Regions from separate parts of the Leuconostoc gasicomitatum LMG 18811 genome, predicted to be linked through region 1. Evidence: riboswitches for the same ligand, from Rfam matches in the RefSeq annotation. Region 1 holds a riboswitch; each other region holds the start of a gene.

Region 1 (10,170 bases):
CCAAAGTAACAAATTGATAACTTAATTGCGCATTTTTTTCAAATTCTGCAAAACCATATGTTATTAACATATCTACAAGCTTTACATTATCAATATCTGAATAATCCCACAGTCGTTTAAACAACGACATATTTGTAAAACCAGGCAATGTATTTGGTTCCCCTAGATATGGTACATTGTTCTCATCTAACAAGAAATCCATCCTTGCCTCACCTCGTAAATTCAGAACTTTATAAGCTTGTATAGCCATATCTTTTACTTCATTTGTTACAGATTCTGGTAACTTCGCAGGAATTTCAAAAAGCACATCTGAATTATCGACAAACTTATTATTGTAATCATACCATGCATCACCAGAACCTTGATTTGGTAATGTATGCGCCCCAATTTCCGATACAATTGGCTCTTCGTTACCAATCACACCAACTTCCAGTTCTCGTGATCCTTTGACAGCTTGTTCAACTAAAACTTTATAGTCATATTGAAATGAATCTGACAGAGCTGCTTCAAATTCAACTGCATTTTTAGCACGAGAAATACCAACAGAGGAACCTTGGTTAGCTGCTTTGACAAAAACAATATCACCGAGTGCTGCGACAACTTTTTCCCACGTCCATTCTTTAGCAGTCTTAGGATCGAGAACTACATATTTTGTATTACGAATACCATTGACTGTCAATAACTCTTTGGTCATCGCCTTATCAAAACTCACTGCATGACCGCGTAATGGTGCACCAACATAAGGTTTGTTCAATAATTTAAACAATCCTTGTAGTGTACCATCCTCACCCAAATTACCATGTACAACTGGGAAAAATATATCGAAATCGCCACCTTCGCTTAATGCACTAATGCGAGCCAATGGATCAGTCGTATCAATTTTTGCCATGTAGGCATCAACAATTGGTTGTTCATCTTCTAATGCTAGCACACGGTTTGAACTTTCTGGATCTAAAAAGTAGCCATTTTGTGCAATTGCAAAAACCGTTATTTCGTATTTCCCGGTTGCTTTAATTGCATCATAAAAATTTTGAGCCGAACGTTTTGATACATCGTGTTCTGATGAATTACCACCAAATAATAAAGCAACATGTTTTTTAGTCATTATATTTCACTCCGAATTTTATTATATCAAAAATGAGGTAATATTGCTCAACATACCTTTTTAAGTTAAGTAATCTTTTGTTTGTTCAGCATAATCATACAATTTTTTTGGTACGTTTTGTGATCCACGCAAAATAATTTCGTGAAAAAAACGTGACCTATTATATAATTGATGCCATTGTGCTTCTGTTTTCAAATCACGCTGCGTGACAAGATCTTTTCGCCATAATTTCAATGTTAATAGGATATAATCAGCATACAGTTCATGAGCATTAGCCGCATATATAACAACTTCAACTAATCGCTCAGTTTCACCCATCATTAACGGTTGTTTCAATTCACGATAACCAGCTAACATACTTGCCAACAAAAATAATTTATCCGCACGCATTAGTTGTGGCATCATAAAAAGTTCAGCCAATACATTTCCAATATGCGTAAATGCGTGTGCCCAACCGTTTGTACCAATAAACCCTCGTGTATCACGTTCAAGAGCCACATATAAAGCTACTTGGTTAATAACAAGATCCATTTGATCTGCAGACATAAAGTGTATTTTAGTTCGTTGTGTAAAGAGCAATAACGATAGCACTAATATGCTGAACGATCGGCCATAAATCCCATCATTTTCTGGTTCTAAAATATGTGAAAATAATTGTTCATCTGACACAAGACGTTGCGTTAATAAACGAAGTTGATCTTCAGAAATCAACTCATTTTGTATTATATCACTTAGAAACAAAAAAGCACCTGTATCACGATATTTTGGTAACGGGTTGGCTAGTTGTGTGATCGCTAACTGTATATCTTCATCAGAAATTGTCGTTACTTTTATATTATCTAACATCCCCTCAGTGCGTATATCTAACTGATGATCGTATGTTTGAAATCGCTCCAAAGCATGTTCGCCATTTTTAGGTAACACAACTGGCGTAGTGCCTTGAGATGGCAACGTCATCAAATTGTCTGACATTAGTGGACCTAATGATTGAAATATATCACCCTTGCGCGTTTTTTGACGTAAAACACTAAATTTTTTTTTGATTTCTTTTAGTTCATCCATTAAATTGAAAATCCTGTTGCTTCTTTAAAAGTGTCATTTTGTTGCTGATAACCAATTGTTAGAATTAAACCCACGCCAATTAAGTTACCAAGTAACGAGGAACCACCTTGAGATATAAATGGTAATGGGATACCAGTTAATGGTAGCAACCCAATACTCATACCAATATTTTCAAAAACATGAAACAAAACCATCATGACAACACCCGTTGCAATATAAGCATAAAAAGCGTTTTGTGCTTTAAATGTTGCTCGTATCAGTCTATAAATCAGGCCAAAATACAAGGCAATTAATATTGCCCCACCAATAAAGCCAAAACTTTCGCCAATAACTGAAAAAATCATATCAGATTCTCGAACTGGCACATAGACTTTTAAATTGCCAAACCCATTACCAGTTAGTTGTCCAGATCCAATTGCCTTTAAACTCTGAAATGTTTGGTATCCTGAAGCTGATGTATCTTGATCCGGATGCAACCAAGTTTGAATACGATCAAATTGATATAATTTAAATCCCAATGCATCCAGAATTATTTTGCCAGTAGCTGAGGTCACAAGTGCTAGTAATGTCACACCTATCGTTGCTACGATACCAATCACAGGTGCTAAAATTCGCCACGTAATGCCAGAGACCAAAGCAACACCTCCAAATATAGCAATAAATACTAACAATGTTCCCAAATCGTTTTGCAAGGCAATTAGCACAGCAATTGGCAAAAACCAAAGTGCCATTTTTCCTAACAAAAGTCCGTCCGATCGCGTTGTATGATGTTCGTATAATCTATTATGCTGTGCAACAACTCGACTCAACATTAAAATAAATGCTGGTTTAACAACTTCAGATGGTTGAAATGAAATAGGCCCTAGAACAAACCAGGATTTAGCTCCTGTTAAATTTGCCATCTGCCTGTCATACAGAACTAAAACAGCAACTAATAAAAAGATACCTAACCCATAAGCTATCGGTGCCAAACGCCAAAGTTGAGAGGCATCAAAACGTAATAGGAATATAATAATCAATGTGCCAATTATCCAAAAAACACCTTGCACAATGGTCGTTCTTAAAGCCATTTGCATCGTTCCATACTGAGAATGGAGTGCTGCTTGAAAAATAGAACTCAATCCAATAATCATAAATAATAATAGCGCTAAAATAATACCCCAGTCTAGTTCTGAACCGGATGTACGGCTACTCATTTGTCGTGATGGTGTACGCTGCATGTTGGTGTTCCTCGTCTATGTACAAGCCCTCATCATAAATATGATAAGGGCTTCTGTCATTATATTATTGATATAAATTAAAACTAGCTAGAATAGCCTGTAAAGCGTCATCCTGTGTCTTAGCTTGATTAATAACTGCTTGTTGTCCAAAATACCCCACAAAACCGCGGTCTGCTTTTTCGATATAACCAACTTGTTTATTATCAATCATCACTTGCGTTTGGTCTGTCACAACTACAAGGTCTACACTAAAATTTTGATTCTTTTTCCGCATTTTATAACCCTTTACGATTTGATTTCATGTGTTCAAGCAAAGCGCCTGCTCCCTTGGCAACATTGTCAAGTGGTGAATCAGAAACAACGACTGGCACTTCTAATGCATCAGCCAGTAATTGATCCATGCCATGAAGAAGTGCCCCACCACCTGTTAGCATAATCCCACGATCAATAATATCTGCTGCCAATTCTGGGGGGAGTTTTGACAAAACTGAATGTGCTGCGCGAACAATCTGTTGTAGTGTGTCATGTAACGCTTCTTCTACCTCGTTAGAGTGAATTGTAATCGTCTTTGGCATACCTTCGAAATTATCACGACCACGAACTTCCATAGTCAAAGGTTCATCAACAGGCAATGCAGAACCAATTTGAATTTTAATTGTTTCTGCTGTCCGTTCACCAACAATTAAGTTATGGTGTTTTTTTAAGTAAGCAACGATATCAAAGTTCATTTTATCACCAGCCACACGAATTGACTCAGAAACAACGATATCCCCCAATGACAGTACAGCAATATCCGACGTACCACCACCCATATCAATAACCATGGATCCAATTGGCTTAAAAATATCTAATCCTGCACCAACTGCTGCAACTTTTGGTTCATATTCTAAATATACTTTGGCGCCACCAGCTTTTTCAGCAGCTTGAATAATAGCTTTACGCTCAATTTCAGTAATATTAGTTGGTGCACAAATCATAATATTTGGCTTCGACATGAATCCCTTCACGTTAAGTTTGTCCACAAAATACGTTAGCATCGCTTCCGTCACATCAAAGTCCGAAATAACACCATCTTTTAGCGGCCGCACGGCACGAATATTTCCTGGTGTCCGGCCTACCATACGATAAGCTTCTGAACCAACTGCCAACACGCGATCGGTCTTGTCATCAACTGCCACCACTGATGGCTCATTTAATACAATGCCCTTGCCTTCTACATAAATGAGAACGTTGGCTGTTCCCAAATCAATGCCAATATCTTTTGCCATGTTTAATCTCCAAATTTAGTATTTTAATAAATGAGTACATACGTACCGACTTGTCTATATAATCTAATCAATTATACCATAATTATGAGGTGCTTTTGGACTACTTTCCAAACACTGCGCTTGGCATTGCTAGTATCCAGTTAGTCAGGGAGATAAAAAAACTTGCTAACAAATAACCAACCACAATTGCCATAACAATCTTCAAAAACATCGCTTGCGTGGGCGTATATGGCATAAATTTTGCAAAATTTATTGGTCTTATTAACCAAAAAACAAAATAGACAGCAAGTATGTTAATACTCAACATAAATATTGGACTCATAGTATTATCGGTCTTTCTTGATTATTATCAAATTCTTTCAGCTTAACTTTTAAAACGCCTGTATTTAGATAATGTCGTGGTTTTATTATATCAATAAGTTCGTGCTTTTTGTAACTTATCCAGTAAAATTTTACGCAATTGCTAATAAAAAAGCCTATAAGCTTTTTTAACTCATACGCCTTCTTTATCGATGTTTTGTCAAATCAACATCTTCCAATTTAATTTTTTTTGTCTTATAACGAATTTTATAGGTCACAAACAAAATAATAAATAGTGGAACTGATAAATACGTCACAGCTATTTTTTCCCAATTTAAATTCGTGAAGCTTGCAGGATCTTGACCAATAATAACACCCATCGAAATAATCAAAGCAAATATTGGGCCAAAAGGAAACCATTTAGCTTTATATTTTAGATCACTTAATTGTTTACCTTGAGCAATATATGCTCGTCGGAAACGATAATGCGAAATTGCAATTCCAACCCAAGCGATAAAACCTGTCAAACCTGAAGCATTCACTAACCACGTATAGGCTACCGATCCACCTTTAGTGTTAGAAATAAAAGCTAACAAGCCAATAATAGTTGTTAGAATTAACGCTGCAACCGGCACCCCACGCTTTGATAGCTTAGCAAATATTTTAGGCGCTTCGCCTTTACGTGCCATAGCATACAGCATACGGGTTGACGCGTAAGAACCAGAATTTGCTGACGACACAATTGATGTTAAAATAACTGCGTTCATTAAACTTGCAGCAAACGCAATTCCTGCATTTTTAAAAACAATTGTAAATGGTGATACAGCAATATTTTCTGTAGAAGAACTTAGCAAGCGTGGATCACGGTAATATACCAAGGCTGAGATAACAAAAATTGCTAAAATATAGAACAATAGAATACGCCAAAATACTTGATTAATTGCTTTTGGCACTGATTTATCAGGATTTTCTGCCTCACCGGCAGTAATACCAATTAATTCTGTTCCTTGAAATGAAAAACCAGCAACAACAAAAACTGACAAAATAGCTTGTGGTCCGCCAACAAAGCCATGGTTACCAACAGATAAGTTTTTCATAACATTCACATCAGAATGTATAACACCAAAAATCGTGGCCAATCCAACAATAAGAAAGGCAATAATTGTGATTACTTTAATCATTGATAGCCAAAATTCTGCTTCACCAAACGCGCCGACTGAAAATAGATTAATTAAAAAAATGAATACTAAGGCAACGGCTGAAAAAATCCAACCTGGTACATCAGGAAACCAAAATTTCGATACCAAGCCAACCGCTACAATATCGACAGCTAATGTAATTGCCCAGTTAAACCAGTAATTCCACCCCATAGCAAAACCCAATGCCGGATCAACATATTTGCCAGCATAATCAGAAAAGGAACCTGAAGTCGGCGCGTAAGTTGCCATTTCACCCAAACTTGTCATTAAAAAGTAAACCATGACACCGATAGCCAGATAGGCCACAATTGCACCAAAAGGCCCTGCCTGAGCCACTGTAGCACCAGAAGCAACAAAAAGTCCCGTCCCAATTGACCCTCCTAAAGCTATCATAGATACATGGCGTGTTTTCAAATTACGTTTCATACCATCTTGTTGCTCGCTCATAAAAAAATCTCCCTAGTCGGGGCAAATAAAAAGCCCCTTTCTAAATACATAGAAAGAGGTTCAAAAAGTCATTGTTTAATCAACTTTTCAAAGCACATCACGTTGCGTGACAGTCTAACAACTATTAATTGTTAGCCCAGTATTATTCTGCCAAGAATAACACTTCGGCAACCGTCCCTTTTACGTCAATTCAACATCCTTGGCGGACTCATTCACGTGACTCATGTTGGTTGCAACCTCTTTGATAACTTGAATATCATATCATTTTTAAATTAAAGTGTCAATTTCTAATACATGTCGCCAATGTTTGGCACGTTTTCGATATTGATATTCACTCAATTGCCACCAGAAATAACCAAAAAATAATGATCCTAAACCGCTTGAAAATGGCATGTCGTTACGTTGTATACAGGCCATTAACATTAGCCACCAAAGAAAAATAGTAACCATTGTCAATCCCTGACGCATCCGGCGATTCTTAACAAGATTTGGCATAATAATCACGGCTATAGTTGCTAATAATTGTAACCACCATAATAATAGTATATTAGGTATGGCTGGCCCAAGCTTGGGACCTGATAACCAGTGGATTTGCAGAATAAATGATATTGTCAACGCTAGCAGCATTGACAGCACTTGTGTGATAATAAACCACCACATAGCAATTTTATAATTCATAAAATAAAGTAAACTAGATACAAGCACCATAGCGGGCACCAAAATCCAATAGTGAGCAAATAAGCCACCAAAATTTATCCAATTTTGTACGCCATGTGGGATTAAATTTTGGATGACCAAAGATGCCCCATTATCAATAACATGCATAAATAACATATCAAATCTGATTTGAATTGCCAAAAATAGAAACAATGCACTAAAGACAAGTATTAGTAATTTTCTTAGTTTATCAGGCTGTATTAACATTCTATTAACTCTCTTGTTTATTTACCACGATAATTGTACCATTATATACAATGTTGTCTTTTAAATTGTTAATTTTTGTTATAATTTAATATTGTCTTTATCTCTGCCTAGTATCATGAAAATATGTGATTTTTAATTATCATGCACTAATTGCGCAATACTAACTATCAGGAGAGCTTCCATCATGGAACCTAAACCAAACTCACGTTTAAATCGTCATCAAAGTCCCAGTCACAAATTGCGTAATAGTATTCTTTTTTTAATGGCAATACTATTAATCGTTGTTAGCTTCTTTATATGGCGAACAATCAGTAGCACAAAAGGTGTTGTTGACAAATCTTATGCTGGCGCTGGTTTAACTAAATCTCGTAATGTCTCTAATGTTATTAAAAGTGGCCGTCCTATTTCAATCTTATTGTATGGTACAGACACTGGTGAACTAGGACGCACATATCGTGGCCGTACGGATTCGATGATGTTGCTCTTGATCAACCCAAAAACAAAACAGACAACCATGGTTTCATTACCTCGTGACGCAATGGTTTCTATTGTCGGATATGAAGATACATTTCCTCAAAAACTTAACGCAGCTTATGCCTATGGCTCAACAGCAACATCAATTAAAACCGTAGAAGCATTTCTAAACATTCCAATTGATTTTTATGCTTTGGTCAACATGGGCGGCTTAGCCAACATGGTAAATCAGGTTGGTGGTATTTCAGTTGATTCACCACTCGATTTCACGTATAGTCAAGAAACTGCCCACGATTATGGTCCTAATCTTTACAGATTCCATAAGAACAGTGACAAATATGAACATTCTGATGATAATGGTAAAACTTGGTCTAAGTCAAAAACAAAGATGAACGGTGACGCTGCGTTAGCTTTCTCTCGCATGCGTTATGATGATCCTGAGGGCGACTATGGCCGTCAAAAACGTCAACGTATCGTCTTAGAAGGTTTAATAAAAAAATCTGCCAATGTCTCAACGTTGTTAAACAAAGAATTTATGTCCACTATTTCAAGCAACGTTCGCACAGATTTAACTTTTGGTGATATGACAACAATGGCTAGCAAGTACATCGATGCTAAAAATGATATTATTACTGAACATATGCAGGGTGTAAGCACAAGTTACCCTGATTCTGAAGGCAATAACGTGTCTTATGAAGTTATCCCTCAAAAAGAAAAACAACGTGCAACTAACTTAATACGTGAAGCTTTGGGCTTAAAATATGAACAAACTGGCCTACCATATGGTGGGGAGATACCTGCTGGATTATCAACAACTGCCACATCTTTACGTCCAGTTGGAGACAACAGTACTGCAACAAGTACTAGTGACAAGTGACACAGGTATACGATTTCGCACAAAATAATAATCATGAATCAATTAAAAAACTAGCATGCAACGGCAATTCAGTTGCGTGCTAGTTTTTTAATTAATTACTATCCAAAATAGTCTATCCCCATTGCATGGCGAACATCTTTCATCGTTTCTTCTGCAATAACATTAGCACGGTTAGAACCCTCTTGTAACATACGCAAAACAGCAGGTATATCTTGCGCATACTCTTGACGACGAACTCTAATTGGTGCCATTTCAGCTTCCATAACTTCAATGAGATACTTTTTAAGTTTCATGTCCCCTAAACCGCCAGCTGTGTACTGATCTTTTAAATCCTGCACATGTTGCTTATCAGTGTCAAAGATGTCTAAATAAGTAAAAACAATATTACCTTCAACATGCCCTGGATCGGAAATGTTAATATGCAGTGGATCTGTATACATAGCTTTCACTTTTTTTGCCATTGTATCCGTATCATCTGAAATATAAATACCATTTCCTAATGATTTAGACATTTTTGCATTGCCGTCAATACCTGGTAAACGTCCCTGACCTTTAGGTGGAAACACACCAACAGGTTCAACCAAAACATCAGAATGGTACGCATGATTAAACGAACGTACTAACTCACGTGTCTGTTCCAGCATTGGTTCTTGATCATCTCCAACCGGCACTTTAGTTGCACGGAAAATAGCAATGTCAGCTGCCTGTGACACAGGATAAGTTAAAAATCCTGCTGGAATGCCTTCCCCAAACCCTTTTTGTGAAATTTCAGATTTTACCGTTGGATTCCGCTGTAATCTAGCAACAGAAACTAAATTCATAAAATACTCTGTCAATTCAAACAAACCTTTAATTTGCGATTGAACAAATATGGTTGTTTTTTTCGGATCGATGCCAACAGCCAAATAATCTAAAGCAACTTCGGTTAACGCTTGATGAATTTTTTCTGGGTTTCGCGCATTATCTGTAAAAGCCTGCGTATCCGCAATCATCACAAATGGATCGAATTGACCTGAATTTTGCATTTGTACACGATTTTTTAATGATCCAATATAATGACCAATATGTAACTTACCTGTTGGGCGGTCACCTGTTAAATAAATTTCTTTAGACATATCAAACTTCCTTTACTTGCAACTTATAAAATATATTATACGATATATCAGAATAACTTCCTAGTTAAAAAAATTAGATTCAGGTTGACTTATGATGTGTAAAAGATTAGAATTATACCATTAATAACCAAAAAGGAGAATTTAATATATGAAATATGCAGTAGTTGGCGCGGGTGCTA
Region 2 (10,170 bases), 110 kb from region 1:
ATTGATCTATCATTTGGAAAAATTACTAAGTTCCGTGGCTCATTCAAAAAAGCTATGCGACAAAAAGATGAACGTTCAGAGCAACAGTTACGTCAATATGAAAAGCAGCAAGGTGAGATTGAAAAAGCGCAAAAGTTTATTGCCAAAAACAAAGCACGTGCTTCAACATCTAAACAAGCCAAATCACGTGAAAAAATGTTGGCGCGCATGGATAAAGTTGATCCGCCATCTGAAGCACTTCAAGCAAAGTTCAATTTCCCCTATGTGAATTCACAGTCTGCTAATGCTTTGGCGGTAAACAATTTATCAGTGGGATATGTTACACCAGTTTTGGAGCCAGTCACATTTTCAATTACGACAGGACAAAAGCTTGTCTTTAAAGGATTTAATGGTGCTGGTAAATCAACATTGATTAAATCTATTCTAGGTGTTATTCCAGCACTTCATGGTGAAGCTGAGTTTTCTCCGTCTGCCGTTGTCAATTATTTTGACCAAGATTTAGAATGGGATGACGATACCAAAACGCCGCTAAGAGAGATGCAAGATCGGTTCCCAAAGTTAGAGCCCAAAGCATTACGGACACGTTTAGCGGCAGCTGGTATTAACGCTGAAAATGCACAGAAACAAATGCAATTGCTTTCTGGTGGTGAACAAACTAAGGTTAAATTGGCGATTATGGAAATGAAGCCAAGTAATTTTCTGATTTTAGACGAACCAACTAACCATTTGGATGAAGGTACAAAAAATGCCCTTCGTTCAGCAATCGATAAGTTTCCAGGGAATGTCATTATTGTTTCCCACGAAGTTAGCTTTACTAAGGGTCTTGGCGACCGTGAGCTAAACGTCGCTGCTTTGTCATTTAAGAAAGAATCAGAATAAGGGTTGCTAAAAACGCTTTCGAGCGTTTTTTTATATGGGTTGACATTTAGAGTATAGTAAACCATAATTATATAATAAGTTTACTTTGAAATGACCTTTTTGAATATTATAAAAATGACCTGAGGAAAAAATATGAAAACAGATGAACGTATACTACATTTTTTTGCTGAACATGAAGGGGAATATTTAAGTGGGGAAACATTAGCTAAAAATTTAGATATTAGCCGTGCAGCCGTATGGAAAGTCATTAAAAAATTAACAGAACAAGGACACACAATCGATAGTCAGCACCATGTTGGGTATCGCTATCAAAGTGGAAAAGTTTTGAGTGTACCTATGATTAGACAATTGGCGCACAGTGACTGGCAGATAAAACTGTTTGATGTCATTGATTCGACAAATACTTATGCAAAAGAAGCATTAACACGCGGTGATATAACAAAACCGACAATGATTATTGCTAATCAACAAATTGGTGGCCGTGGCCGTTTAGGCCGTACTTTTGTATCACCAGCTGATACGGGTTTGTATATCTCATTTGCTTTACCGCTACCTGTTGGAACATCGGTAGTACCTGGATTACTAACAACTGGCACAGCCGTGGCGGTTTCGCGGGCTATAAAGAAAACGATTGGTATTGAATTAGACTTTAAATGGGTTAATGACTTATTATTCAAAAACCGCAAAGTCGGTGGCATTTTAACTGAAGCGGTGATGGATTTTGAAAGTCAACAAGTGTCAGCAATTGTTGTAGGTATTGGTTTGAACTTACAACAGCCTCAAAATTTGGATGCCACGTTAACAAATAAAGTGGGTGGTATGGTTGAACACCTCACTGTATCACGTAATGTGATTGTTGCTACGTTGTTTGATGAATTTGTTAAATTGTATGCTGAATACACCGATGGCTCATTTTTAAAGGCTTATCGTCAACGAAACATTGTCATAAATCAGACCGTCACAGTGAAATATGGGAAAGAACTCGTAACTGGTATAGCAAAAGCGATTGATGAACAAGGGCAATTGCTTGTAGATACGGGTGATGTTATCAGAACGATTAATTCTGGGGAAGTATTGAAAGTACAATTGCCAAATAATAGTTATCACGGTTAATTGTCAACGGGTAAAAATTGGAGAAAAAATGAATTCAAATACACAACGTATTGTCATCACAGCAGTACTAACAGCATTATTAATTGCTGTTGGACCATTAGCAGTTAATATTGGACCAATTCCAATGACCTTACAAACACTCATTATTGCCTTAGTAGCTTCGGTGTCATCAACGCGTGTGAGTTTAACAGCTATTGGATTGTATCTATTACTGGGTGCTTTTGGCTTACCAGTATTTGCTGGTTTCAAAGGTGGTTTTGTGCTATTAGCCGGACCAACCGCTGGTTATTTATGGTCATTTCTGCTGTTCGCACCAATTATTGGTCTATCTTTTAAAAGATGGAACAATGTTTGGGGATTGATTGTGACAAATATTTTAGCTTCAGTGGTTAACTTAACGATTGGGACAATTTGGCTAATCATTAGTATGCAATTACCAGTTGAAGCAGGTATTGCTGCTGGGATCACACCGTTTATTCTATCGAGCACTTTGAAAATTACTGTTGTTGTGATTGTTGCTTTGGCAATTAGACAAGTACAGGCACGGACAGCACTAGCGTTTTAAAAATGATCATTTGATATCGACGGAGCAACGTTGTTGTTCTCATTTTGAGAAAGTTATACTAAAGATATCTAAAGTCATCGGCTGGTCAGTGACCCTGGCTCACGGAACTGTGGGTTGTTTGGCATCTGATCATTTATTAGGTCCGATCAATGCGATACTATGTGTTGCTGGTGGTATGGGGATGAGCATGTTGATAGGGAATCAACATTGGACGTGATTTTTTGGTATACTAATAAAAAAATGAGGTTGAAGTATGTTACGTTCTGTTTTGATTTTCCCACAGTTGAATGACATGTTTACTATTAATCGGATACGTCAACGTTATGATGATTTATACGAACATATTGCGCCACATATATCACTTGTTTTTCCATTTGATAATGAGTTGACAGATGAAACAATCATTCAAGTCGTTGCTGATATCATTAAAAAACAGCAACAATTTAAATTGCGACTAACAGCGACAATCACAGAAGTAGCCATCGAACACATATTAGAAAACAGTGATTCAGCTGTCTTTACCACTATTTGTTTAGGTGAAAGAGATGAAAATTAGAATTATTGGGCCAGTGGGCAGTGGGAAAACAACTTTTGCACATAAAATAGCCAGGATTAAGCCTTATCCAGTGACATCATTAGATGATTTAAACTGGGTACGACAAGCAACAGGAGACAGACATCGCACGCCATCCGAAAGACAAGCCTTATTACAAGTGATTATCCAGCAAAATGACTGGATAATTGAGGGAGCACAGTTCCGTGAAGGACAAGATTGTTTTGCGTTGGCTGATGTGATTTATGTTTTGGACCTGCCTTATTACAAAAATGTATATTATATCTTGAAAAGGTGGTTCAACAATCGCTTACACGGTGGGTCAAAACAGTACCGAAACTTATGGTTATTTTTAAAATGGCAAAATAAATGGCGTACAAATAATCGTGATGACGTATATCGGCTATTAAAACCTTATCATAAAAAAGTAATAATTATACGAAAAAACAAAGTTTGACAAAATAGAAAAATTAGAATAAAATAAAAACAATGAGAAAATCATAGAGGTTGCTGTAACCATGAGTCACTCGCGGAGTATTGATAGATACTGTGAAACGAGTTAAAGGGGTTGTGGCCGAAGCACTGATACTGTCATGTCAGTAAGCTGGGGCATTAGTTAATAGCTAATGGACTGTCGCAATTGCGGGGTGCTATGACAGAAACGATTGTTTTATTGCGATCCGTAACTGCCACACTTGGCAGAGGCGGATTTTTATTTTAGATGAAAAGAGTACAAACATGGTAGAAGCAATTACGCGACCAACGCAAATAGAAATTTCTAAAAAAGCTTTAAAGCATAATGTCGCTGTTGTCAAACAAACATCTGGCGCCGACAAAATATTTTTGGCTGTTAAATCAAACGCATATGGTTTGGGTTTGGTGCCAACATCTAAGGCAGCTGTTGCAGGTGGCGTTTATGGCTTGGCTGTGGCCGTCATTGATGAGGCGTTAGCACTGCGACATGAACGTATTACTGAACCAATTTTAGTATTGGGTATTTCACAAGCAAAATATGCTGAACTGATGGCAGTACAACACATTATGGCAACCGTTGTATCATTATCATGGTTAAAAGAAGCGGCGCAATCTCTTACTGGTGAACAACGCCTACAAGTCTCGTTAGGTGTTGACACAGGCATGGGGCGAATCGGATTTCGTACTCGAGAGTCTTTGGCGCAAGCTATTACTTACTTGCAGGCACACAAGGATATTTTTGATTATGTTGGCTTAGCAACACACTTTGCTGAATCAGATTCAGTGCAGACGGACTACTTTTATATGCAACTTAAACGGTGGCACGATATAACAGATGGTTTACCAGAACCTAAATACTATCATGTGGCTAATTCAGGTGCAGCAATGTATCACGCCGATGAAGTGCCCCATGAGGTGATCCGTGTTGGGACTGTGTTATATGGCGTTGAACCTTCTCGTGGTGAGTTGGCAGATGGCAAAAATTTGCAACCTGTCATGTCATTACGTAGTGAGATGAATTTTGTCAAACAATTACCAGCTGGAGAAGGCATTAGTTATTCACATAAATATACAACGAGCAGTGATGAGTGGATAGGAACAGTACCCATTGGATACGGTGATGGTTGGCTACGTAAGATGTCTGGCTTTAGCGTCATTGTTGACGGACAATATGCACCAATAGTTGGTCAAGTTGCAATGGATCAATTGATGATTAAGTTGCCACATGAGTATCCTGTTGGGACAAAAGTGACACTCATAGGTAAGGATGGCGATCTTGAGAATACGCTCGAGGATGTTGCACAACACGCTAATTTAGCACCATGGGAGATTATGACGGGAATGCAAGATCGGGTACATCGTATCCTTGTTGATTAATATAATTAGCTAACTCAAGGGAATATTGAAAAATTGAGGAGAGAAAATAAACATGACAGAACGTACATATAACATTGCAATACTTGGCGCAACCGGAGCAGTTGGTACAAGATTAATGTCCCAACTAGAAGAATCAACGATACCAGTTAATAGTTTGAAATTACTTGCTTCATCACGTTCAGCTGGTAAAAAACTCACTTTCAAAGGACAAGAATTAACTGTCGAAGAAGCGACAGCAGACAGTTTTAGTGGCGTTGATTTGGTATTGGCCTCTGGAGGTGGTTCTGTATCGCAGCGTTTTGCACCGGAAGCAGTTAAACGTGGTGCTGTTGTGGTGGATAATTCAAGTTATTGGCGTATGAACGATAATGTCCCGCTTGTCGTGCCTGAAGTTAACGAAGCAGATTTACAAGGTCATAATGGTATTATTGCTAACCCGAATTGTTCAACGACTCAAATGGTCGTAGCTTTGGAGCCGATACGTCGCGCTTTTGGGTTACGTCGCGTCATTGTGTCGACCTATCAGGCAGCATCTGGGGCCGGTCAAACAGCATGGGATGAGCTAGTAGCCCAGACAGAAGCTCATAATGCTGGTGAGAAAATGGTTGCTAATATTTTGCCTGTCAAGGGATCCGATAAACATTACCCATTAGCTTATAATTTGTTACCACAAATTGATGTGTTTGAAGATGATGGCTATACACATGAAGAATGGAAAATGATTCATGAAACAAAGAAAATTATGTTCGGAGACAAAAATTCTAAGTCAGTTAAAGTAACAGGTACAGCAGTTCGAGTACCTGTTCCAGTAGGACATGGTGAAACAGTTTATTTTGAAACAGAGTCAAACACTGGTGCTACGTCTGCTGGCATTCAACAAGCATTAAGTCAAGCACCCGGCGTTATTTTAGAAGATAATCCTAAAAAACAGCTGTATCCACAACCAATTAATGCTGAGGGAAAACGAGAAACTTTTGTTGGTCGTGTCCGTCCAGATTTAGAAAACGATGATTCTTTTCATATGTGGGTGGTATCTGATAATTTATTAAAAGGTGCTGCTTGGAATACAGTTCAAATCGCTGAACGGCTCGTCGAGTTGGATCTAGTTCGTGTGCCAGTAGGTGCTGCAGGTAAATTTGAAGCCTAACAGCATGTTACAATAAGCTTATGGAAATCTTTTTATTTTTAACGATAATTGTATTAGGAATTTTGCTGTACTACCAAGTGCAACAAAATCCTGCGACGATGAGAATTGGTACGCTTGGTGTTTTCATTGTCATTGGTGTCGTTATTTTTATGTACCATTTTTTAAATGTCACACCAAAAGTTTTAAAATTGACTGTTCATATTGGTTATAGTATGGCTGTTTTTTTTGGTATTTTGTTGTTATTAAGTATGGTACGGCATAGTTGGAAAAAGTCACATCAGTGGGGATTACCGCTGTTAGTTGGTGTTTATCTGATGTGTCTATTATTGTTTAGTCAGTGGTCATTATGGTGGTTGAGCGCACCATGGTTGATGTTATATTTTGTATGGCAATTTTGTCGATTTATAGTGAGCAGCGTAATCTACGGTTATCAAAGCAAAGCACCAACTCGCGGGCCATTGGTAGTGCTTGGTGGCGGCTTGGCAGAAGGATATAGAGTCGGGAACATAGTCGATAAACGTATTCAAGCAGCAGTAACAGACGCCAATAAAATGTCGGAATATCCGATGATTGTTTTTTCTGGTGGACAGGGAGAAGATCAGTTAATTAGTGAAGCTGAAGCGATGCGCGACTGGTCTGTATCACGTTATGATGTACCATTTGAAAAAACACAACTAGAAAAACGTTCACGAAATACCTATCAAAATTTAAAATATACGTCACAATTGCTTTCTCAGCAACCATTTACATTTTATACAAGTGGTTATCATGTTTTTAGGGGTGTTTTGCTAGCTAAAAAACAAAATATTGATGCGCAAGGACGTGGGGGATTTGTGCCCTTATTTTATCGTATACCGGCTTTTTTTAGAGAATTTGCTGGTGTAATGAGTATGAATATAAGACGTCAAATATTGTGGGCGTTAGTTTGGGGTATCATTGCATTTGTGATTAATCAAATAATGACATACTAATTGTATGTTACATTTTTTATCTTGCTTTGAGAGATATTTGAGTTTTGATGCGCATTATTTTGTTATAAATTTTAAATATAAAATTGGAGATGTGTATGAATATTTTTGGAAAATTAATGTGGTTTTTCCGTCAAAATAAGCGACTTTACATTGTAGGACTGTTTTTTTTGTTTTTGACGGAAATTTCTCAAATGGTGTCACCAGCCTTAATTGGCCGTTTTACAGATCAAGTTGTATCACGGACGCTAACAGTAGAAAACTTAGTGTTTTATGCTGGTGGCATTTTTTTATTTGCGCTATTGATGTATGTTTTTAGATATGCTTGGATTACACATATCTTTCAAGGATCTGCTTTACTTGAAAAAACATTGCGTCAGCAATTGTTTGATCATTATATGAAGATGGATACCACTTTTTATCAACGACATCGAACAGGCGACTTGATGGCACATGCTACAAATGATTTGTCAGCTATACAACGCGTTGCATCTGGTGGCATTTTAATGTTAGTTGATTCAGTTGTTGTGATAATTTTTACCGTCATTTCAATGGTGATTGTTGTTGATTGGCGATTGACCCTAATAGGTGTCTTACCTTTACCACTTTTAGTTTTAGGTGTGCGATATTTGTCACCAAAAATGCGTCAGGCATTTACATCAGCACAAGAAGCTTTTTCACGTTTATCAAACAAGTCTCAAGAATCAATTGCTGGTGTTAAAGCTATTAAAACTTTAGGACAAGAAATGGCCGATGTTGCCGTTTTTGAATCTCAAGTTAAAGATACAATTCAAATCAATAAAAGGGTGGCATTAATCGATTCATTATTTGGACCAATGGCTACCGTTATAATGACAATTAGCTTTGTTATTATGATGACATACGGTGGGTCGCTTGTCCTTAACGATCAAATTACAATTGGTCAGCTGGTATCATTTTCGACATACTTGGGTTTGCTCGTTTGGCCAATGTTTGGATTAGGTCAACTGTTCAATGTTTTGGAACGTGGCAACGCATCATATATACGTGTGCAAAATATTTTGTCAGAAAAATCAGCCATTATTGAAGATGAAGAAGGTGTTGTTGAACAGGCTAAAGGTGATTTAAATATTAATATTAATCAGTTTACTTATCCAGATGGGGATCCTACAAAGCCTGCGTTACATAATGTTGAAATCACGGTTAAGGCAGGGGAGACACTGGGCATTGTTGGTCGTGTTGGTGCTGGTAAAACAACTTTAATTAAGCTACTATTACGTCAATTTGATGGCTACACAGGTGATATTCGAGTTGGTGATGTGAATATTAAAGCGTATACATTTAACGCTTATTTAAAATCAATTGGCTACGTAGCACAAGAGAACTTTTTGTTCTCAACAACGGTTCGAGATAATATTCGATTTTCTGATATTAATAAAAATCAACGTGATGTGATGTTAGCTGCTAAAAAAGCTGATTTTAATGAAGATGTCTGGTCATTGCCAGATGGATATGATACTGAAGTTGGTGAGCAGGGAGTTAGCCTGTCTGGTGGTCAAAAACAGCGATTAGCTATTGCTCGCGCATTGATTACTGATCCAGAAATATTGATTTTGGATGATGCACTTTCAGCTGTTGATGCATTGACAGAAAAACATATTTTGGGGACTTTAAAGTCTGAACGTCGCGAAAAAACAACTATTATTGCTGCGCATCGTATTAGCTCGGTCATGAACGCAGATGAAATTATTGTGTTTGACCATGGTGAAATTAAGGAACGTGGAACGCATGCGTCTTTAATTGCGCGAAATGGTTGGTATGCAGAAATGTATCACCAACAGCAATTAGCGACGGAACTTGAAGATAAATTAAGTGGAAAGGGGGTCAGCGATGTCTGAAAAAAATAGTTCTGTGTGGGCAAAAAGTATCCCAATTAAAGAACAGATAAGAGTTATTGTGACATTGGTTAGAATGGCTAAACCCTTTCGAAAAATGTTTTTTGGCGCATTAGCCATTGGCGCTGCATTTGCCCTACTGCAAGCAGCAGCACCTCGTATTATTGCTTATTATATGACGACGTATTTGCAACAGCGTGACAACGTTACTTTACAAGTTATGATTAGTTTCGCGGTTTTAGTAGCAGTCGTTCGAGTCAGTCAAGCTGTGACAGATGCATTAAACGCCTATTATTTTACAGTAGCTGCTGAATATGCGCTAGAAGATATACGAGTGCAAGTATTTCGTAAGCTACATACTTTAGGTATGAGATTTTTTGATCAAGTACCAGCTGGTTCGTTAGTCACTCGTGTTAACAATGATACAGCTTCGCTTGCTGATTTTTGGCGTTTTTTCATGCAATTAACATTTGTTATTATGAGCATGATTGGTGCCTACATTGGTATGTTGACAGTGAGTGTAAAAGCCACTTTGCTAATGCTTATTGTTGTACCGTTTATTGTCGGATCAGTGATTTTATATCAACGTTTTTCATCTAGCTTGTTTCGACATATGCGTGAACGTCTATCACATTTAAATGCTAAAATTGCTGAAAGCATCACAGGTATTGATGTGATTCAGGAATTTTATCAAGAAGATCGTTTTAAAAAATCATTTGCTAAAGTCAATGGTGAATATTTTAATGCGCGTTTTCGTATGGTAAAAGCAGATGCTTTGCTACTGGAGCCAATGGTCGATATGTTACTGGGTGCAGCTATGGTGCTTGTATTTTGGTACTTTGGTACGCTGTCCATGTCAACTGCTGTCTCTGCGGGTGTCATTTATGCTTTTACAACGTATTTAAACAACATATTTAGTCCGTTAGAAAGCGTTATGAACTTGTTTAGCCCGTTTCAAGAAGGGCTTGTGTCAGGTTATCGCATTTTAGGTATTTTAGCTGATGATACTTATGCGCCAGCACAAAATGTGGCTGCCAAGCAAGATATTACAGCAGGAAAAATTGCGTTCCAACACGTTGATTTTAGTTATGATGGGCAACATCAAATATTAAAAGATCTCAATTTTATAGCTAACCCGGGTGATACGGTGGCACTTGTTGGTCACACTGGATCTGGCAAATCTTCAACAATCAATGCACTGATGAGATTCTATGAGTTTC
Region 3 (10,170 bases), 410 kb from region 1:
TGTAAAATGTGCTATCATACCACTCTGACTTGGTTTATTATAATACGGTGTCACAGCTAGAATACCATCAATATGAGTAATAGCACTCAATTCACGCGCATTTTTGACAGACTCTGCTGTATTGTTTGTTCCAGCATTAGCTATCAATAGCACCTTATCGCCAACATAATCCGCAATGTATTGCGTCAATGCTAACTTTTCTGTGTGTGTCAATGTCGGTGATTCACCAGTTGTTCCAGCAATAACCAGACCTTGCGTGCCATGAGATAATAAATAATCAATCACCTTTTTTAAAGCTGAATAGTCAATTTCATTTGCTTCATCAAAAGGCGTAATAATAGCCGTAATTAAATTAATGTTCTCATACATCGCTTTTTCCTCTTAATTATATTTATTTGCTTAATTGCACTAATAGCTGGTCTACTGGTTCATTCGCCATTCAATAAAATCTCTTAACGCTGTAAAACCAGGTAATAAGGCAGCTTCATCTATATTTAGCTTAGGACTGTGTAACGCATGATTATCATTGACACCTAACCATAACATGACTCCTGGAATTTGTTGTAACAAGTAACCAAAATCTTCCCCAGTCATCGCTGGCTGTGCCAATTCAAAAGCAATATCGTCACGTAGTTGCATGAAATCAATTAATTGATTTGCTAACTCTGGATTATTTTCAACTGGTAAGTAACTACCGCTTTCTAGCACAACATCAATTGTTATATCATTAGATAACGCAACACCTGCTGCAATTTGACGAATACGGGTTAGCATAATATCCAAGTCAGTGCGCGTCATACTACGGACGGTGCCTTCTAAGTGGATATTATCTGGAATCACGTTGTTAGCTTTTCCACCATTAATAACCCCAATGCTAACCACACCACCTTTAATCGGATCAACTGAACGAGAAACAACAGTCTGTAGCTGCATAATTAATTCCGCAGCCGCAACAATAGGATCCTTAACCAAATGTGGATAAGCCGCGTGCCCACCTTGACCATGAATGTCAATTACCAATTCAGCAGTGCCAGCAAATAAAGTGCCAACTAGTGTGCTCAATGTTCCTGCTGGTAGATCTGGTTGATCATGAATGCCATAAAACTCATCTGGACGCCATTCGTCTTCAAAAAGTCCTAAATCATAAGCCAGTTTGCCACCACTCTTTGCCTCTTCAGCCGGTTGAAAGAAAACAATAAAATTATCCTTGGGCTGGTGTTGACTAAAGTATTGCACCATTCCCAAAGCCAAACTCATATGCACATCGTGGCCACAAGCATGCATGACTCCGGCATGAATTGACTGAAATGGCAGATCTGTTTGTTCTGCGATTGGTAAGGCATCAATATCTGAACGATAACCAATTGTTCGTTTTGGGTCACTACCTTCAAAACGTACCAAAATGGCGGTTGGTAATTCTGCTACTGTACGAATAGTCATCGTATCATTTTGCCAATTTGTTATTTTGTCCATTAAATAAGCATGCGTTTGGAATTCAACCAACGCCAGCTCAGGAATTAAATGCAAATCCCGACGATATTGTTGTAAATTTTCAAAAGTTATTTCAGTCATTATAATCCTCGTAAAGCGTCAATCAAGGCAGTCTTTTGCTGTGTTTTTGAATCAATTTTTTTAATCACTTTGGCTGGCACACCAGCCACAACAGTATTGGCCGGCACATCTTTTGTTACAATGGCACCTGCTGCAACGACCGCGCCATCCCCCACTTGAACGCCCTCTATGACCACAGCATTAGCGCCAACCAAGACATTATTACCGATACGAACGGGTTGCGCAGAGGCTGGTTCGATAACCCCTGCCAAAACAGCGCCCGCACCAATATGTGAATTCGTGCCAACAATTGCACGACCACCAAGTATTGCACCCATATCAATCATCGTGCTAGCGCCAATTTCAGCACCAATATTAATGACTGCTCCAAGCATAATAACAGCATTATCTCCAATTTCAACTTGTTCACGAATAATAGCACCGGGTTCAATACGCGCATTAATGTGCAACTTATCTAGCAGAGGTACAGCCGAGTTGCGTGACTCATTTTCAATATAAACACTCTCACTAGGTAGACTAGCAATTAGGGGTTGTACGTCAGACCAATCACCAATCAATTGACCAAATGAAACGCCACCAAATTGTTGCACATTGGCTGGGATTTCACCATCTAAAACACCCTTATAAGTAACTTTTACCGGTGTCACCTTTTTAGCATTGGCAATAAAATCAATTAATCGTTGCGCGTCATTTTGAATTTCTGTCATGAGTCCTTAGTTTCCCTTTGTTTGTTTTAGTTTTACTGCCCTATAAACAGCGTATTACTTACCGTTTTTTAACATATAATCATGATCCAAAGCTATTAAATGTGCATATGATTCACGTGCAATAACTACTTGATGTTTGCCATTTTCAACAAATACAACAGCTGGTCTTGGATTACGGTTATAGTTTGACGCCATAGCATATCCATAAGCACCAGTTGCCAAAACAGATAAAATATCGCCAGGTTTGGTTTTCGGTAACGCTTGTTGCCATACTAGCACATCCCCTGATTCACAATACTTACCTGCCACACGCACAACCTCTTGGGTTGATGCGTTAGGGTTATTGGCTAAGATTGCGTCGTAATTTGCCTGATAAAGCGCTGGCCGAATATTATCCCCCATACCCCCGTCAACTGCTAAGTAGTGACGTAAGTCAGGAATATCCTTCCGTGAACCAATCGTATAAAGCGTTTGGCCTGCTGGCCCGACAATTGAGCGACCTGGTTCAATCCAAATTTCTGGCATTTTCCAATCATACTCGGCTGCTTTACTCTTCAATGTACGGATAATAGCGTCTGCATACTCGCTTTCAGGTAACGGTTCATCTTCTGACGTGTAACGAATACCAAAACCACCACCAACATTGATAACTTCTGGTTGAAATCCCCAACTTTTTGCCGTCTCTGCTAATAGTGCAGCATTTTTTTCAAAACCAGTCACATCAAAAATTTGTGATCCAATATGTGCATGAAGGCCACGTAAATTAAAATTTTCATTCTGTCTAGCAATGTCATAAGCTGTCTTAGCTTGTCCTGTTAACAAATCAAATCCAAATTTAGAATCTTGTTGACCCGTACTAATGAATTCATGTGTATGCGCCGATATGCCTGGTGAAATTCGCAATAATATATCTTGTTTCACACCATTTTGAGTAGTAATTTCTGACAATAGTTGTAATTCCAAGAAATTATCGACAATAATTGTTCCGACACCCTCGGTAACTGCCATGGTGAGTTCATCCCAACTTTTATTGTTGCCATTAAAACTTAGATGTTTAGGATCAAATCCAGCTGCTAATGCCGTGTAAAGTTCACCACCAGAAACAATATCAGCATGGATTCCTTCTTGCTGGGCCACTTGATAAATGGCTTTGGAAGCAAATGCCTTAGACGCGTAACTCACGACATAAGGAACATCTTCTTTTTCAAAAATAGCTTTAAAATCACGCATAGTTTGACGAATTTTAGTAACATCGTATACATATAATGGTGTCCCATAAGTTTTTGCTAAATCAATTGCGTCAACCTCACCAATTGTCAAATGTTGTGCCGTGTTTATTGGGTAGCTCATATACTCTCCTAAGTTCTATTTGTGCAAACAATTGTACACAAACTAACAATTCCCCTTTATTTCACATAAAAAGCCCTTTGTTCGAGACTAGGTCACGGACAAAAGGCTTTTGTGTTTAGCAATTTTGACTGTTTCCATAGCTCACCGTTATTTCTAACGACAGTCTAATAGTTATTAGCTATTAGCCCAACAAATATCTCTTTTGAAGACGATTCATTTCGGCGATATCCCCTTTTACTTGATTAACCTGTGATAACAGGTTAACCAAGCGACTCATGTCAATCGCGACCTCTATGTGAAATTAATTTTTTATATTGTAGTAATCATAACTTATTGCGTAAAAAATGTCAAACCTTTAATCTAGTATTCTGTATCAATAAAAGTTAGACCAAGTTCTTTACCGTACTGTCGAATGGTTGATTCTGCCAAATTCATTTCAAAGGACAAATCAATGTAACTCGTCATGCCAGCATTAAACAATGCAGCTACTTGAATTTTACGTTCATCTTTACCAATAGCAGACTCGGTTGCAAGCGCCCGAAGGCCATGTCCCACAACCTCATTTTCAGGCGCACTGTCTGGCTTTTTATCTCGTTTTTCACGATCACGGTAGGCCTGTGCAGCAGATTTAACGTCAAGCATCGTCACTTCAACCTCATCATTTAACTCAGCTTGTTTTTTAAATTGATAGTTCATGTCAATACCTCAAAAAAGTGTTCGATTAATGACATCATTGCCATTAACAGATAGTATCTTACCGTTTTCATATACTGTCTGTAATAAGTCTTGACCAGGATCATTTTGAGAAACGGTCACAATGTCCTTATCACGTAAAACAACCTTAAGCAGTCCAGCTTTTGATGTTTTTGCAGCATCAGTTTTAGGCTTTTTTTGGATGTTAATTTTCTCACCGGCGGCATTCTCAGCATAAGCTGCTTTAATCGCAAATCTTTCAGTGTCTCGGGTAAACCCTTCTTGTAGCAAACCACCACCTGAACCAACAACTAAATTATCTACTGACCAGCCGGCTTGCATAATTGCTTCATAAAGTGACACAATTGTGTCTGCTTTCATGCCATCTCCCTGAATCACGCCAACATTATGCTGCAATACCTTATAGCCTTTATCATTAATTGTGGTGCCAAAAATATCCCCTAATAACGATAATACCTGTAAATCAATCGTTTCTGGCTCACCAGAGTCAGGGCGTAAAACAATTCGTCCGGCGCGTTTAATGATGCGGTCTTTAATTTCTGAGGAGCCAATAACTTTTTTAATAAAATTCAATGCATCATATGAATCAATCACAATCGACAAAATAGCACTATCAGGTGCACGATCCAATTGCGCATTAACGTAGTCAAACTCTCCTTGACCTGCACCATAAGCAGTTGCGACTGAATGTTCAGTCGCCCACACTGACAAAGCACGTCCAGAAACACCATAAACATCTTTAAAATATTGTGAAGCAGCCATGTTATCGGATCCTTGGAAATGTAATAAGTGCGCAGAACCACCACGTTTACCTGATTCAAGCGAGGTCGCCCCACGTAAGCCAAAATCATTAACAGCTAGTGTTATGCCAGCTACTGTGCCTGACTTTTCAAACAAAGGTCGCAAGCGTTTTTTTATATACAAAGAGTTAGTGGCAATTGTCGTTGGATACCAAACATGCATGAGCACGACTTCTAACGCATTTAAACTCGTTGCAAACCAGTCAGCTGTTGATTCAATTGTGAATAGCGCATTACCGGTTGGCACCTCAAGCCCTTCAGGCAATGCTTTAATTTTAACCGGAAAATAACCTAAATCGCGCACTTTTTCCCAGACTACACGATTAAAATAAGCTGATGTATTAAACGTCAGCTTAGATACTTGCTCGGCTTCATCAATCATAGCGTCTGTGATTGGCTGATGAAAATAATCATGTAAAATCATAGACATACCAAACCAACTGACTGTATCAAAACGCCCACCAGTACGTGCTTCACCGTAAGAGTAGAGTTTTGTAATATTTGTTGGATACTGTAAATGGTGTGTTAACTTGTAGGCATCTGTTGCCAGAATCAAATTTTCCGTCATTAACTTATCTCCGGTAAGTCCGTTGTAATTATTGTTTGCGTTACATCTGTGAAGTGATCTTCATTTATACGTAACAACCGCCAATCATATTCCTTATCATCATCAAATTCATCAATATAGGGCTCAAACTCACCTTCTGTTTGTAAGATTAAATAACCGGCAAACGCAGTGACAAAATCCATACTAGACGTGACCACTCGTGTTAATTGACCTTGATTAAAGAAACCAACAGCCAGCTTATCACCTTGCCATTTTCCTTCAAATGCCCACTTGAGCGTGATCCAGTCAGAAGTTGTGATACCAAGATTCATTAAATAATCCACTGACAAACGAATGTGTATTGGATGCTTTTCTGATTGTGTTTCAATGCCTTGTGCATCAAGTTGGCTAGAGAAGATACCAACTAGCGCTTCTAATTCACCAACTGTTGGCATATTTTCTTCATTCTCAAACGATTTAATTAAGGCCAAATCAATGTCCAAAGCATCGCTAATTTCTTCGGCAGATATGCCAGTTAATTGTTGTAGTTTTTTTAAATTATTCATAATTTCATTATACTAAAAAAGCCACCTCAAAGGCAGCCTTATTTTTTTGATTTTGTTATTTTTTTAGCACGTTGGCTAATAACTACCGAACGAATGATTCCAATAATTGTTGGCAACAGTGTGATTAATGCAATTCCTAAAATAATCACTGAAAAATGTGCGCTGACAAAAGGGATATTACCAAATAAATAACCTGCCCCTGTTGCAATCAGGCTCCATGAAAAAGCGGCGATAACATTATTTCTTAAAAAATGACTATATGGAAACTGACTAATACCAGCCACAAAAGGAATAAATGTCCGTACGATGGGCATATACCGCCCAATGATAATCGCTGCTGCCCCACGTTTTTCAAAGAAAGCCTCTGCTTCATGAATATGATTTTCCTTGATAAAACGACCAACTATTGGATGTCTAATAAGCTTGTAGCCACCTGTACGGCCAATCCAAAAATTCAAGGAATCACCTGTTACTGCAGCAATGAAGAACAGGAGCATAAATACCCAATGATTTAACCCAGCATGTAGACCAGCTGGTGTTGCCGCAACTGCGCCAGCAGCAAAAAGTAATGAGTCACCAGGTAAAAATGGCATGATGACAATCCCTGTCTCTATAAAAATAATGGCAAATAAAATGAGGTAAGTCCATGGTCCAAATTGCGTCACCAGACTAGCGATGTGCGCATCAATATGGAGGATGAAATCTATTAAAAACATATGATTGATGTATTTCGTCAAACCAAACAAGGTTTGCGAGACACGTTCCCCTAACTTAATTTTTTTGAATAAGATTAGTGTACCACAATTTTTATGTCAAACATAATATACAAACGACACAATGACTTTTAAATACATGATAAAATAAGTTCTAGACAAAATTTGTCTGTTTAGCGATATTACAACACTTACAAAATAATCTGTTGTACAGTTATATTATGTTGAAAATTAAAGGAGAACACATTATGAACGAAACAAAGTTGATTGCCGACCTCGAAGAAATCAATCGTCATGTTGACAATGACAAAAAGCTACCTGGAGCTAAAAACATTTATTTGGCAGCGGGCTGGTTCTCAGATACACAAGAAGTATTACTGAAAGATGCTTTTATTCAGCTCAGTGCTAATCCAACAATTGCACACATTCACGTGCCCCTGTTGCATCAATATGGCGGTATGGCATTAGGTGATGCTAATAGCGAACCAGATTTTGAATGGGGGGCTATGACCTATAAAGCAGACATCAAAGCAATTGACAATTCCGATCTCACTGTTGCGATTTTTGAGGCAGAAGATGCCGACACAGGTACAGCAATGGAATTAGGTTACTCGGTAGCTTCAAACACGCCGGTTGTGTCAGTATTTTCTGGAAATATAGATCAACATCCAATTAACCTCATGCTATCCTTTGGTACAGATGCTCACGTCACATCGACTGCTGAATTAGCAAATTATGACTTCTTTGATATTACACCCAATAAATATATGGGAAAGCTCATTTAATTTAACAATTCCTGATAAAAAGAAAGGTGCCAAGCCGCTCTCTCAAAGTACTGTCAAGTTGCAGAAACCATCCAGAGTGCCTTAATTTTGGCAAACGTAAACTCATGCAAAACACTTCATCTAAACAAATTTCTCACTGGCAACTGATCAACCCACTTTGGTACGCTGAACAATTCAAGGGTTGGACACGATTATCTTACACACTACTAAGTATTGGACTACTAATCATTGCCTATACCAGTTTTGGTATGGGTGCCCCAATTAGTGGTATGACTTTTGCCACATTTTTTGCAGCAGCATTTGGTTGGACAACTGTCCTCGGTCTAAAAGAGGCAAAGCCTATGAATGGCCTTTTTGGTCTTTTATCGGCCGCTATTTATATTTATGTTGCTTGGTTACACAGTAATCCTGCTGACGCGGTATTACAATTAACCTATGTTATTTTATTAGACATACCTGTCTTGGTCATGCCGTCTTGGGTTAAAGATACTGACAAACATGTCCGCTTTATTCACGAAACAGATATTCGTGGCGAAAAACATGGTAAATCATTTTGGTACACTGTTATTGGTATCGTGGCTGTGGTCGCTTTCGTGGCCGCTTACTTATTTGAAACGCAAGTACTCCATACACCACGCCCAATATCAGATTCATTAGTATTAGGTACTGGTTTAGTCGGTGCTGTCTTAACAACTTTTCGTTTTTCTGAAAGCTGGTTTGCTTGGCTACTGCAAGGTATTATGCAAATCGCCTTGTGGGGATTTACTGTTGCAGCCGGAGGCGCACTCGGCGCCTCTGCCTTGGTTATTTTAGTTACCTACCTCATGTACTTTGCAAATGATGTCCTAGCTATTGTCCAATCATCATGGTTTCATCATAAAGAAATCACGGTACAACTAGCACAACGACATGTCAAGTAAAATACCTTGACATTGTTTTTAACAAACCTATTGACAAAAGTGTTAAATTTCGGTAAACTTGACTAGTTGATAAATTGAAACGAAAGGAGGTGCCATTTATGGCTACCCCATCAAACAAGAACTCAAAGTCTCACAAGCGTAACCGCCGCGGACACATTGGTTTGAATGTTCCTAACATTATGTTGGATCAAACAACTGGTGAGTACCGTGTAGCTCACCGTGTCTCACCTTCTGGTGTTTATAACGGCAAGCAAGTTATAGAAAAGAAGTAATCACACATGAAAACCTGTACCATTGTGGCACAGGTTTTTTGTTTGCAATTTTGTGGTAAAATGGTTACATGACAATTACAATTAGAGAAGCAGCGGTCGATTCTGTCGAAACTGCCAAACAAATGCGTCAAAAAGGCGCTAATCGTATTGAACTAAATAGTCGGTTAGACTTAGGCGGACTCACACCAGACACGCGCACAATCATTGATACCCTGATTGCCATTGATGATGTGCCAGTCGTTATCATGGTGCGTCCTCGTGATGGTGATTTCGCCTATTCTGACATTGAATTGCAACAAATGCGAGATAGCTTACAACAAATTGCTGATCTTGGTGGTCAATTTGTAACATTTGGTGTTGTTCGTGACGGTCTTTTAGACAAAGAAGCCATGTCCGAATTAATTATACATGCCACTGAATTAAATTTACAAGTTATTATGCACATGGCATTTGATGCTATTAATCATGATCAACAGCAACAGGCTATGTATTGGTTATCAGACCACAGCGTACATCGCATTTTAACACATGGTGGTGACCTTACCACACCAATTATGGCTTTATTGCCACATTTACAAGTGCTTGTAAACGCAGCCCCAGCAAACTTAACAATATTGCCTGGTGGTGGTATTACAGTTGCTAATTCACAAGCTATTGCTGATACACTCGGTGTAACCGAAGTGCACGGATCTAACATTGTTTAATTTTGAAACGGTCTCTTTAACAATATAGTTAAAGGCTTTTTTAATAAGCAGATTGAATTATAGGTTATTGATTCCGCGTTACGATACAATAGAATAATAAGCGAGGTACTATATATGCCATTAGATGGCCTTTTCACACATGCACTGGTGCATGAACTTAATGAACTAATCGTTGGTGGTCGTATCACAAAAGTGCATCAGCCTTATCCAAACGAAATTGTCCTGGTTGTACGCAATAACAGTGTTAACTACCCTGTTCTTTTAAGTGCACATCCGACTTATGCACGAACACAAATTACACACATTCCATATGAAAATCCACAAACTGCACCTAATTTTGTCATGTTCTTACGACGTTATTTAGAGGGTGCAAAACTACAAAAAATTGAACAAGTAGAAAACGATCGCATCATCAACTTCTACGTCAATGCACGTAATGAATTAGGAGATATCCAACAAATTCGTTTAACTCTTGAAATGATGGGACGTCATTCGAATTTGTTTTTAATTCGTGAGACTG

Evidence for each region. Region 1 has a riboswitch for lysine ahead of LEGAS_RS01670 (amino acid permease). Riboswitches for the same ligand answer to the same signal wherever they lie in the genome.
Region 2: another riboswitch for lysine. It lies ahead of alr (alanine racemase); the one in region 1 lies ahead of LEGAS_RS01670 (amino acid permease).
Region 3: another riboswitch for lysine. It lies ahead of lysA (diaminopimelate decarboxylase); the one in region 1 lies ahead of LEGAS_RS01670 (amino acid permease).

Annotation. Positions count from the first base shown of each region.
Region 1 covers NC_014319.1:341,936-352,105, reverse strand. Annotated here, with positions in the region: gene LEGAS_RS01700 (D-alanine--D-alanine ligase family protein) at 1-1,105, opposite strand, end outside; gene LEGAS_RS01695 (DUF2785 domain-containing protein) at 1,166-2,167, opposite strand; gene LEGAS_RS01690 (FtsW/RodA/SpoVE family cell cycle protein) at 2,167-3,387, opposite strand; gene LEGAS_RS01685 (DUF2969 family protein) at 3,452-3,661, opposite strand; gene mreB (rod shape-determining protein) at 3,663-4,655, opposite strand; gene LEGAS_RS01675 (DUF1146 family protein) at 4,756-4,977, opposite strand; gene LEGAS_RS01670 (amino acid permease) at 5,162-6,601, opposite strand; lysine riboswitch at 6,684-6,851, opposite strand; gene LEGAS_RS01665 (hypothetical protein) at 6,869-7,525, opposite strand; gene LEGAS_RS01660 (LCP family protein) at 7,710-8,876, shown strand; gene trpS (tryptophan--tRNA ligase) at 8,975-9,991, opposite strand; gene LEGAS_RS01650 (ketopantoate reductase family protein) at 10,140-10,170, shown strand, end outside.
Region 2 covers NC_014319.1:227,523-237,692, forward strand. Annotated here, with positions in the region: gene LEGAS_RS01125 (ABC-F family ATP-binding cassette domain-containing protein) at 1-879, shown strand, start outside; gene LEGAS_RS01130 (biotin--[acetyl-CoA-carboxylase] ligase) at 1,012-1,992, shown strand; gene LEGAS_RS01135 (biotin transporter BioY) at 2,021-2,557, shown strand; gene LEGAS_RS01140 (2'-5' RNA ligase family protein) at 2,811-3,113, shown strand; gene LEGAS_RS01145 (P-loop NTPase family protein) at 3,103-3,567, shown strand; lysine riboswitch at 3,604-3,771, shown strand; gene alr (alanine racemase) at 3,849-4,961, shown strand; gene LEGAS_RS01155 (aspartate-semialdehyde dehydrogenase) at 5,014-6,108, shown strand; gene LEGAS_RS01160 (YdcF family protein) at 6,129-7,079, shown strand; gene LEGAS_RS01165 (ABC transporter ATP-binding protein) at 7,175-8,953, shown strand; gene LEGAS_RS01170 (ABC transporter ATP-binding protein) at 8,946-10,170, shown strand, end outside.
Region 3 covers NC_014319.1:753,534-763,703, reverse strand. Annotated here, with positions in the region: gene dapA (4-hydroxy-tetrahydrodipicolinate synthase) at 1-369, opposite strand, end outside; gene LEGAS_RS03720 (N-acetyldiaminopimelate deacetylase) at 421-1,572, opposite strand; gene dapD (2,3,4,5-tetrahydropyridine-2,6-dicarboxylate N-acetyltransferase) at 1,572-2,279, opposite strand; gene lysA (diaminopimelate decarboxylase) at 2,334-3,629, opposite strand; lysine riboswitch at 3,759-3,931, opposite strand; gene LEGAS_RS03705 (hypothetical protein) at 3,990-4,325, opposite strand; gene LEGAS_RS03700 (nicotinate phosphoribosyltransferase) at 4,335-5,711, opposite strand; gene LEGAS_RS03695 (helix-turn-helix domain-containing protein) at 5,711-6,256, opposite strand; gene LEGAS_RS03690 (VTT domain-containing protein) at 6,295-6,972, opposite strand; gene LEGAS_RS03685 (nucleoside 2-deoxyribosyltransferase) at 7,218-7,754, shown strand; gene pnuC (nicotinamide riboside transporter PnuC) at 7,859-8,674, shown strand; gene rpmF (50S ribosomal protein L32) at 8,773-8,946, shown strand; gene LEGAS_RS03670 (copper homeostasis protein CutC) at 9,015-9,650, shown strand; gene LEGAS_RS03665 (NFACT RNA binding domain-containing protein) at 9,765-10,170, shown strand, end outside.